Regions from separate parts of the Paraburkholderia sp. MPAMCS5 genome, predicted to be linked through region 2. Evidence: predicted binding sites of a transcription regulator. Region 2 holds the regulator's gene; each other region holds the start of a gene.
What was found. The regulator LexA, encoded in region 2, represses DNA repair genes until DNA is damaged. The targets are predictions, from matches to a motif close to ACTGTATNNNNATACAGT.
Positions count from the first base shown of each region.

Region 1: a site for LexA is predicted at 1,465-1,482, ahead of recA (recombinase RecA). Genes of this name have one in related genera too.
Region 3: a site for LexA is predicted at 1,997-2,014, ahead of VOM14_RS06620 (PA0069 family radical SAM protein). Genes of this name have one in related genera too.

Region 1 is NZ_JAYXBK010000002.1:204,269-207,544, reverse strand. Features, by position in the region: gene recX (recombination regulator RecX) at 1-303, opposite strand, end outside; gene recA (recombinase RecA) at 311-1,384, opposite strand; gene VOM14_RS04955 (response regulator transcription factor) at 1,621-2,421, shown strand; gene VOM14_RS04950 (sensor histidine kinase) at 2,431-3,276, shown strand, end outside.
Region 2 is NZ_JAYXBK010000005.1:241,225-244,500, forward strand. Features, by position in the region: gene VOM14_RS13960 (universal stress protein) at 1-62, shown strand, start outside; gene VOM14_RS13965 (DUF2939 domain-containing protein) at 84-770, opposite strand; gene VOM14_RS13970 (hypothetical protein) at 848-1,192, opposite strand; gene lexA (transcriptional repressor LexA) at 1,334-1,984, opposite strand; gene VOM14_RS13980 (sulfate ABC transporter substrate-binding protein) at 2,298-3,276, shown strand, end outside.
Region 3 is NZ_JAYXBK010000002.1:548,423-551,698, reverse strand. Features, by position in the region: gene VOM14_RS06630 (PQQ-dependent sugar dehydrogenase) at 1-32, shown strand, start outside; gene VOM14_RS06625 (NINE protein) at 317-784, shown strand; gene VOM14_RS06620 (PA0069 family radical SAM protein) at 801-1,931, opposite strand; gene VOM14_RS06615 (Lrp/AsnC ligand binding domain-containing protein) at 2,047-2,547, opposite strand; gene VOM14_RS06610 (D-amino acid dehydrogenase) at 2,715-3,276, shown strand, end outside.

The DNA.
Region 1 (3,276 bases), on a different contig from region 2:
CCCTTTGAGCGACCGTTCGGGACGTTGGGATTTTTTTGCTTCGTTTTGCCCAGGCTCGGCGTGGCTGGATGTACGGCTTGAGTTGCGCGAGTTGCTTGGGTCACGTGATCCACGCGAGCGGGTATAGGTTGGCTCGGTGGGCTCGGCGGAAGGGCTTTGAAACTGCGCGTGCTGCGGGCCGCGGCCCGCAGCACGGTCATGTGCGTCGAACGATTCGAAGGGATCGAACGAATCGCTGTCATCATTACGCGGGCCGTCCGCGTTGCTTCCGGTATCGGACAATGGCCGGCCCTTGCGTATCACGTAATGGTTACTCTTCGTCCGCGACTTCTGCGCCTGCGCCGGTCACTGCGTCGGCCATTGCATTCACGCCCAGCGATTCGCGGATACGGTTTTCGATTTCACGAGCAATGTCCGGATTCTCGCGCAGGAATTCACGCGCGTTGTCCTTGCCCTGGCCAATACGCTCACCGCTATAGCTGTACCAGGCGCCGGCCTTGTCGACGATCTTGGCCTGCACGCCCAAGTCGATGATTTCGCCCTGACGCGAAATGCCCTCGCCGTACAGGATGTCAAAGATCGCTTCGCGAAACGGTGGCGACACTTTGTTTTTAACCACCTTCACGCGCGTTTCGTTGCCGATCACTTCGTCGTTCTTCTTGATCGAACCGATGCGGCGAATATCCAGGCGCACCGACGCGTAGAACTTCAGCGCGTTACCGCCGGTGGTGGTTTCCGGATTGCCGAACATCACGCCGATCTTCATACGGATCTGGTTGATGAAGATCACGAGGCAGTTTGTGCGCTTGATCGTGCCGGTGAGCTTGCGCAGCGCTTGCGACATCAGACGCGCTTGCAGACCCGGCAGCGAGTCGCCCATTTCGCCTTCGATTTCGGCCTTCGGCACGAGTGCCGCGACCGAGTCGATCACGATCATGTCGATCGAGCCCGAACGCACCAGCGCGTCAGCGATTTCAAGCGCCTGTTCGCCCGTGTCCGGCTGCGAGACCAGCAGGTCGCTCACGTTCACGCCGAGCTTGCCCGCGTACTGGATGTCCAGCGCATGTTCCGCGTCGATAAACGCTGCCGTGCCGCCGAGTTTCTGCATTTCGGCAATGACTTGCAGCGTCAGCGTGGTTTTACCCGACGACTCCGGACCGTAAATTTCGACCACGCGGCCACGCGGCAAACCGCCAACGCCCAGTGCGATGTCGAGGCCGAGCGATCCGGTTGAAACGACCTGGATGTCTTCGACTGCCTCACCTGCGCCGAGCCGCATGACCGACCCTTTGCCGAACTGCTTTTCGATCTGCGCGAGGGCGGCAGCGAGTGCCTTGCTCTTTTCAGCAGTCAGTCCAGCCGAGCCTTTCTTGCTTTCTTCCATGAATCGTCCTTTGCTATGATGAACGGCGTCTGAGGCAGATGTGTCGTCCATTTTTGAAGGACAGCACACGAAACCCAGACACTGTATAAAAAAACAGTAGTTTTGGCAAGCGCGATTCTCATGCGAACGCGCATTTTTACCTTCCCGCTGCCCAAACCACCCACAATAATTTTCGGAGACCGCTGTGCGCCGCGGGGACACCCGAGGTGCCGGCCAAGGCCTTGAGCTGGCGCACCATGCGAATTCTGATTGCCGAAGACGACAGCATACTCGCGGACGGTCTGGTTCGATCACTCCGCCAATCGGCCTATGCGGTCGATCACGTGAAGAGCGGCGTCGAGGCCGACACCGCGCTGTCCATGCAAAGCTTCGACCTGCTGATTCTCGATCTCGGCCTGCCGCGCATGTCCGGGCTAGAAGTGCTGCGCCGCCTGCGCGCCCGCAACTCCAATCTGCCCGTGCTGATCCTGACCGCCGCGGATAGCGTCGACGAACGCGTGAAGGGCCTCGATCTCGGCGCCGACGACTACATGGCCAAGCCGTTCGCGCTCAACGAACTCGAAGCGCGCGTGCGCGCGCTCACGCGGCGCGGCGCGGGCGGCGGCCCGACGGTCGTGCGGCACGGTTCGCTGTCGTTCGATCAGGTCGGCCGGATCGCTTATGTGAACGAGCAGGTGATCGAGCTTTCCGCGCGCGAGCTGGGACTGCTCGAAGTGCTGCTGCAACGAATCGGCCGGCTGGTTTCGAAGGAGCAACTGGTCGACCACCTGTGCGAATGGGGCGAGGAAGTCAGCAACAACGCGATCGAGGTCTACGTGCACCGGCTGCGCAAAAAGATCGAGCCGAGCGGCGTGCGCATCATCACCGTGCGCGGCCTTGGCTACTGCCTTGAAAAGGCGGCGGCGCCCGCGAATGGCGGCACGGGCGCGAATGCCGCCGCGGCGCCCGCTTCCACCGAGCCTGAATCTGAAACGCCGCCGCCGGGGCCATCCGAGCAGTCTTCCGCTGGGATGCCGGCGAGTCATCACTACAAGTAGAGCACGCTTATGTCCGCACCCGCCGATCGCGCGACGCCCCGCGCGGCGGACCTCGACGAGGCGCGTGACGAGCGCTACGCCAATCCGTTCGCCCCACCCGACGAAACCGAAGCCGCCGCCGAGGCGCGCCCACGCTCGTTGTTCGGCGAAATTCTCGACTGGATGCTGGCGCCGCTGCTGCTGCTCTGGCCGATGAGTCTGGCGGTCACGTATCTGGTCGCCAAGTCGATTGCAAACGGGCCGTTCGACCGCGCGCTCGAAACCGACGCCTATGTGCTCGCGCGCCAGATCCATCCGGTCAACGGCGTGGCCGAGCTGACGCTGCCCGACTCCACGCGCGACTTTCTGCGCGCGGACAACGTCGACAGTGTGTTCTATCAGGTGCTCGGCACGCGCGGCGAACTGGTGGCCGGCGAGCGCGACATGCCGCTGCCGCACGAAGACGACCGGCCGCAGCCGGGCCTCGTCGCATTCCGTGACGACATGCTGCGCGGCAACGACATCCGCGTGGCCTATACGACCGTCGAATTTCCGCAGACGCCCGGCGCGGAGCCCGTGCTGGTGCAGGTCGCCGAGACGCTCGACAAACGCAGCCAGCTCGCCAACGACATCATCAAAGGCGTGATCCTGCCGCAGTTCGTGATTCTGCCGCTCGCCATTCTGCTCGTGTGGTTCGGGCTGTCGCGCGGCCTCGCGCCGTTGCACGCGCTGCAAGCGCACATCCGCGCGCGGCGTCCGGACGACCTGTCGCCGCTCGAAGCGCGTCGCGCGCCGCCGGAAATCGAGCCGCTCGTGACATCGTTCAACGATCTGCTGACGCGTCTCGAACAGAACATGGAGCTGCAAAAGCGCTTT
Region 2 (3,276 bases):
TGTCGTGCAGCATTCTGGTGGCGTGTTCGTCCGCGCAGGAGCAACAGCAAGAAGCGGCTTGAGCGATCAGGCCGCGCCTCGGCTTACTCGTTGAGGTTGACCGCGGCCAGCTTCCACGTGAAGAGACCTTCGCGCAGGAAGATCGCGGAGTAGCGCGTGTCGCCGACGCCATGCTGATAGGTCACGGCGAACTCGTTGAGCCCGCGATATCCGGCTGTGGTTTGCGGCGGCTGCGGCGGCGTGGCGCTGCGGGTGGCGTTGTTATTCGAGTTGCTACCCAAGTTGCTACCCGAGCTGTTATCCGCGTGGTTATCCGCACCCGGCGCCGCGGAAGCGGATTCGTTCGCAGCGGCTGACGGATTATCAGCGGCGGCCGGCGCGGGTGGCCGCTCTCCCGGCTCGCCGCGCGGCGGCATGCCGTTCAGCAACGCGGCGACACCGTCGGGAGTCGCATACGCGTCGACCAGTGGACCAATCAACGCGACGCCGATCATCGCGCCGATCGCCGCCAACGGATTGCCGTTTGCGTGCGTTCCCAGCCGGCGCGTCAGCAAATCCGTAACCTGCTGCTTGAGGCTCTCGCGCAACGCGGGGAAATCGACATATTGATTCACGGTTTGCGCGTCGCGCGCGTCGGCGGCGCGCTTCAGATTGTTGAGCGCGATATACGGCGATGCATAAGCAAAGCCCAACGCGGCAATCATCACGATAACGATCAGGGTGACGATAAGCGGACGGGCGCCGCGCTTGGTGCGGGTTGAAACGGCCATCGGGCGGAACTCTCCATTAGATGTGATCTAACGTGGACCGCGGTCATGCCGAAACGATCCCGCGCGCCTCGAACACATCACGATTCGAACACGGCGCCGTGAATATTGGTTTCCTCGGCGATGCAGCGATCGATCATGCGGCACACGGCATCCATGGTGCCGACCATGATCAGGCGCGACGGGCCGTGATAGACCCGCACCGGTGCGCGACGTGCCGGCTCGGCGGTATTGAGTCCCGAATTCAGCGACACGCGTGCGAAGGCCGGCAACGACGAAGGCAGCCCCGAGTCGCTCCCGGGCGAGTCGAACAGCGACGCAGTGCTGGCCGTGGATGCTTCGGTCAGTGAGCAAGACACGAGCTTGCGCAAATGGCGCAGACGGCCGAACTGGCGAAAAGGCAACAGACGGGCAAGGCGTTCCATAAGTCTCTCCGGGCGATTCAATGTTTAGGCAGCTTCAGCTCAGGCTACGAGCCCCGGTAATAAGTAATGAGCAAGGGGCTCTGAGCAATGAGCGCTGCGCAAGGAGCGCGTGGGCGAGCGAGCCGGGCGCAACGGGCGTAATCAGAATTCGCCCGGGCGAATTAATCCGACAGCGATGCCCTCCAGCGCGAAGTCCGCACTACCGGTCTCGACAAAGATGTTCTCGTAGTCGGGGTTCTCCGCGATCAGCTCAATGCCGTTGGGCCGGCGCTTCAGGCGCTTGACCGTGACGTCGTCGCCGAGCCGCGCGATGATGATCTGGCCATCTTTGGCCTCGCTTCGCTTTTGCACGGCGAGCAGGTCGCCGTCGAAAATGCCCGCGTCGCGCATGGACAGGCCGCGGACCTTCAGCAGGTAATCGGGCTTGCTGGAGAAGAGCGCCGGATCGCACGCATAGTGCTGCGCGATATGTTCCTGCGCGAGGATCGGGCTGCCTGCCGCCACCCGGCCGACGAGCGGCAGCGACAGTTGCATGATGCTGGCGTGCGGTAGCGTGAACTGATGCGGCACGTCGTCCGGGCCCGGCAGCAGCCGAATGCCGCGCGAAGCGCCCGCCGCAAGTTCGATCACGCCCTTGCGGGCGAGCGCCCGCAGATGCTCTTCAGCCGAGTTGGCCGAGCTGAAACCCAGTTCGGCGGCGATCTCCGCACGGGTGGGCGGAAAGCCGGTGCGCTCGATGGCCCGGCGGATCAGATCGAAAACCTGCTGCTGTCGTGCGGTGAGTTTGGTCATGGCGCCACTGTATGTATGAACAGGTGACTGTATTTTTATACAGTATCCGGCGCAATTCAAGCTTTACTTTAACTTCGACGCGATCGGCTACGCCGCAACGCCGCAAATCGACGTCGCAACATCCCTTTTTGGGCCGCAACGCCTTATCTGGCTGTCATTACCACTTTTGCGTATTAAAAAATGAAGAAACATTATTTTTAATGATGAAAGCCCTTCGATAGACTGGCCTTCAGTCGCCGCTCATGTGCACGTGAATCCGACGCAGAACAACACCACTCGCTGTTTTAGCGGACCAATACGCGGAGAACCAGGCATGAACCATCGACATGCGGCGCATACGGCGCGCGCAGGCCAGACCCGAAAATTCATCGTGGCGCTCGTCTTCGGCGCGGCAGCCGCGCTCGGCGCGATCAGCCAGGCGCAGGCGGCGGACTCGACGCTGCTCAACGTTTCGTACGATCCGACGCGCGAACTCTACCAGGACGTGAATCAGGCCTTCGGCAAGGAATGGAAAGCGAAAACGGGCGAAACCATCACGTTCAGGCAGTCGCACGGGGGCTCCGGCGCCCAGGCGCGCTCGGTGCTCGACGGCCTGCAGGCCGACGTCGTGACGCTCGCGCTGGCCTACGACATCGACGCGCTCGCGAACAAAGGCCTGATCGACAAAAACTGGCAGAAGCGCCTGCCGGACAACGCGGCGCCGTACACGTCGACTATCGTGTTTCTGGTGCGCAAGGGCAACCCGAAGCACATCAAGGACTGGGACGATCTGACCAAGCCGGGCGTGTCGATCGTGACGCCGAATCCGAAGACCTCGGGCGGCGCGCGCTGGAATTACCTCGCCGCCTGGGCGTATGCCGCGCATCAGCCGGGCGGCAACGATCAGAAAGCGAGAGATTTCGTCGCGAGGCTCTACAAGAATGCCGGCGTGCTGGACTCGGGCGCGCGCGGCGCGACCACCAGCTTCGTGCAGCGCGGCATCGGCGATGTGCTGATCGCGTGGGAAAACGAAGCGTTCCTGTCGATCAACGAATTCGGTCCGGACAAGTTCGAAATCGTGGTTCCTTCGGTGAGCATTCTTGCCGAGCCGCCGGTCGCGGTGGTGGACAAGGTCGTCGACAGGCACGGCACGCGCAAGCTGGCCGAAGCGTATCTGAACTTTCTGTATAGCGAGGAAGGTCAGGCCATCGCGGCGAAGAACTTCTACCGTCCGCGTTCGAACAAGGTGCCGGCCGATCTGACCGCGAAGTTTCCGAAGCTGAAGCTCTACACCGTCGACGACTCCTTCGGCG
Region 3 (3,276 bases), on a different contig from region 2:
CCGTTTACCGCGTCACGTACTCGGCGCATTGACCCGCTTGCGGCTGCTCAATGTGCGGTGTTGCAGCCAAACTGACATCCCAAGACGGGAGCGCGAAGCCGACAGCGGAAGCGGTATTACGCCCGCCGCCGCCCGTGCGGCTGCGATGCGGCTGTCATGCAGCTGTCGCGCGGCTGTCATGCAGCTGTTCGCGTGCGCCAGGTGACCCGCCACACGCGGCCGGCGTAGAATGCGCGGCGGTACGTGCCCAACGGCGCGCCGCGCCCTTCAAGCGCCCTTGCTCTCCGTTGCTCCCCGTTAATCTGCCCTCGCCTACATGTCCACGCCTGTTTCCACCACGACTTACTTCCGCTCCAAAACGATTACCGCCGCGCTGGCTTTTTTCCTGGGCACCTTGGGCGCGCACCGCTTTTACCTCTACGGCAGGCGCGACATTTACGGCTGGGCTCATGTGATCGGCACGCTGATCGGCATCCCAGGTGCGATGCTGCTGGTGGCCAGCGAGCGGTCCTCGATACTCGGCTGGGTTCTGGTCTTTCCCGGCGCCGTTTCCGTTCTCGCCGCATTTCTCGCCGCAATCGTCTACGGCCTGCGCCCGGACGACAAGTGGGACAGGCAATTCAACGCGCATACACAGCGCAAAAGCCGCTCCGGCTGGACCGTGATCTTCGTGGTGATCTTTTCGCTGCTGATCGGCGCGTTCCTGTTGATGACCGGTCTCGCCATCTCCTTCCAGACTTATTTCGAAGGGCAAGTGCAGGCGGCGAAGGCGCTTTCTCAGTAACAGGCCGCGCACTGCCCTAGAAAAGATCGAGTTGCTGATTGTCACGCGTTGCCGCCTGAACGCGTGGCGCCTCGTTACGCCGAAATTGCGACATATCCAGGATGCCGCGGTCGCGCTGGTTGAGCCCCAAACGGCGCACGGCCTGATGGAATCGCTGTTTCAGCAGATCGGCCCATAAACCTTCCCCCTTCATTCGGGTGGAAAAAGAGGCGTCGTAGTCTTTTCCGCCCCGCATATCGCGCACGCGCGCCATCACGCGTTCGGCGCGATCCGGAAAATGCGCCGCGAGCCAATCCTGGAACAGCGGCGCGACCTCCCACGGCAGACGCAGCACGATATAGCTCGCATTGCACGCGCCGGCTTCTGCGCACGCCTCCAGCACCCGCTCCATGTCGGGCTCAGTAACGAACGGAATGACGGGCGCAATACTCACCCCGACCGGAATGCCCGCCTCGCTCAACGCGCGGATTGTGCGCAGCCGCCGTGACGGCGTGGCCGCCCGCGGTTCCAGCGTGCGCGCGATGTCGGCGTCGAGCGTCGTAATGGTGATGGCCGCCATGAACTGTCCGCGAGCAGCCATGGGCGCGAGCACGTCCAGATCGCGCTCGATCAGCGACGATTTGGTAATTGCCGCAAACGGATGGTTTCGCTCGCTTAATATCTCGATCACGCGCCGCGTGAGCCGCCAGTCACGCTCAGCAGGCTGCCAGGCGTCGGTATTGACGCCGAGCGCAATGGGCTCCGGTTCGTACGATTTCTTCGATAGCTCGCGCTCCAGCAACTCGGGCGCGTTGACCTTCGCGTAGATCTGGCTTTCGAAGTCAAGTCCCGGCGAAAGGCCGAGATAACTATGCGTGGGCCGCGCGAAGCAATAGATACAGCCATGCTCGCAACCGCGATACGGATTCAGCGACACGCCGAATGGAATGTCCGGCGACGTATTGCGCGTGAGAATGCTCTTTGCCCTTTCCTCGAACACCTGCGTGCGCAAGACTTTAGGCGCTTCGCCTTCGTCTGGCACGGCGAGCCAGCCGTCGTCGACCGCTTCACGCTGGTCGACTTCGTAGCGCCCTTGCAAGTTCGTCACGGCCCCGCGCCCTTTGCGGGGCGCAGGTGGCGCGATAGGAAACTCAGCGGCAAAACGGATATGGGGTTCGGTCACGGCTCAGGAAAGCAAATAGGCAAAAGGCCAAAAGACGAACGGCGCAAACACCTGTATAAATATACAGTGTTTACGCCATTTGTCGAGCCCTGCGAAACGCCTAGCGCATGCCCTCGTCGCCCACCGGGATGGTCAGCGTTTCCTTGATCTCCTCCATCACCACGTAGCTTTTCGACTGCACCGCACCGGGCAACTGGAGCAGGATGTCGCCGAGCAGCTTGCGGTAATCGGCCATCTCGCCGATGCGCGCCTTGATCAGATAGTCGAAGTCGCCCGACACCAGATGGCACTCGAGCACTTCCGGAATTTTCTGCACCTCGCGGCGGAACTGGTCGAACATGTTGCCGCTTTTGTGATCGAGCGTAATTTCCACGAACACCAGCAGCGCGGCGCCCAGTTCGGCCGGATTCACCCGCGCGTGATAGCCCATGATCACGCCGTCGCGCTCCATGCGCTTCACCCGCTCGATACACGGCGTCACGGACAGCCCGACCTGTTCCGCGAGGTCTTTCATCGCTATCCGGCCGTCCTGCTGGAGCAGCCGAAGAATCCTGTGGTCGAGCTTGTCAAGGGTCCGGACCGGCTGACGCTGCGTGCGCATAGTGTTTTTTCTGAAAATCGTGAAAATACGATAACAAAACCTACATTCATCCCAATAGTATAGCGGTTAACACTGGGCGTCCGGCATTACACCTCGTTAATCGAATTAATTTCAACGAATCGACGAGCGCACCGCCCTCCAATCTTGCTGAATTTTCTGGAGCAGCTATGCGAATCGTCGTTTTGGGCAGTGGCGTCGTCGGCGTGACGAGCGCGTATTACCTCGCGCGCGCGGGTCACGACGTGACTGTTATCGACCGTGAGGCGGGTCCGGCGCTCGAAACCAGTTTCGCGAATGCCGGCCAGATCTCGCCGGGCTATGCCTCGCCGTGGGCGGCGCCCGGCGTGCCATTGAAAGCCGTCAAATGGATGTTCCAGAAGCACGCGCCGCTCGCCATCCGGCTCGACGGCACGCAGTTCCAGTTGCAATGGATGTGGCAGATGCTGCAAAACTGCACGGCCTCGCGCTATGCGGTGAACAAAGGCCGCATGGTCCGCCTCGCCGAATACAGCCGCGACTGCCTGCAAGCGCTGCGCGCGGAAACCGGCATCCGGTATGAAGGCCGCACGGGCGGCACGCTGCAAGTGTTCCGCACGCAGCAGCAATTCGACGGCGCCGCGAAAGATATCGCCGTGCTGGAAGAAGCCAATGTGCCATATGAACTGCTGTCGGCGGCCGAGCTGGCTCAGGCCGAACCGGCGCTCGCCGCGGTCTCTCACAAGCTGACGG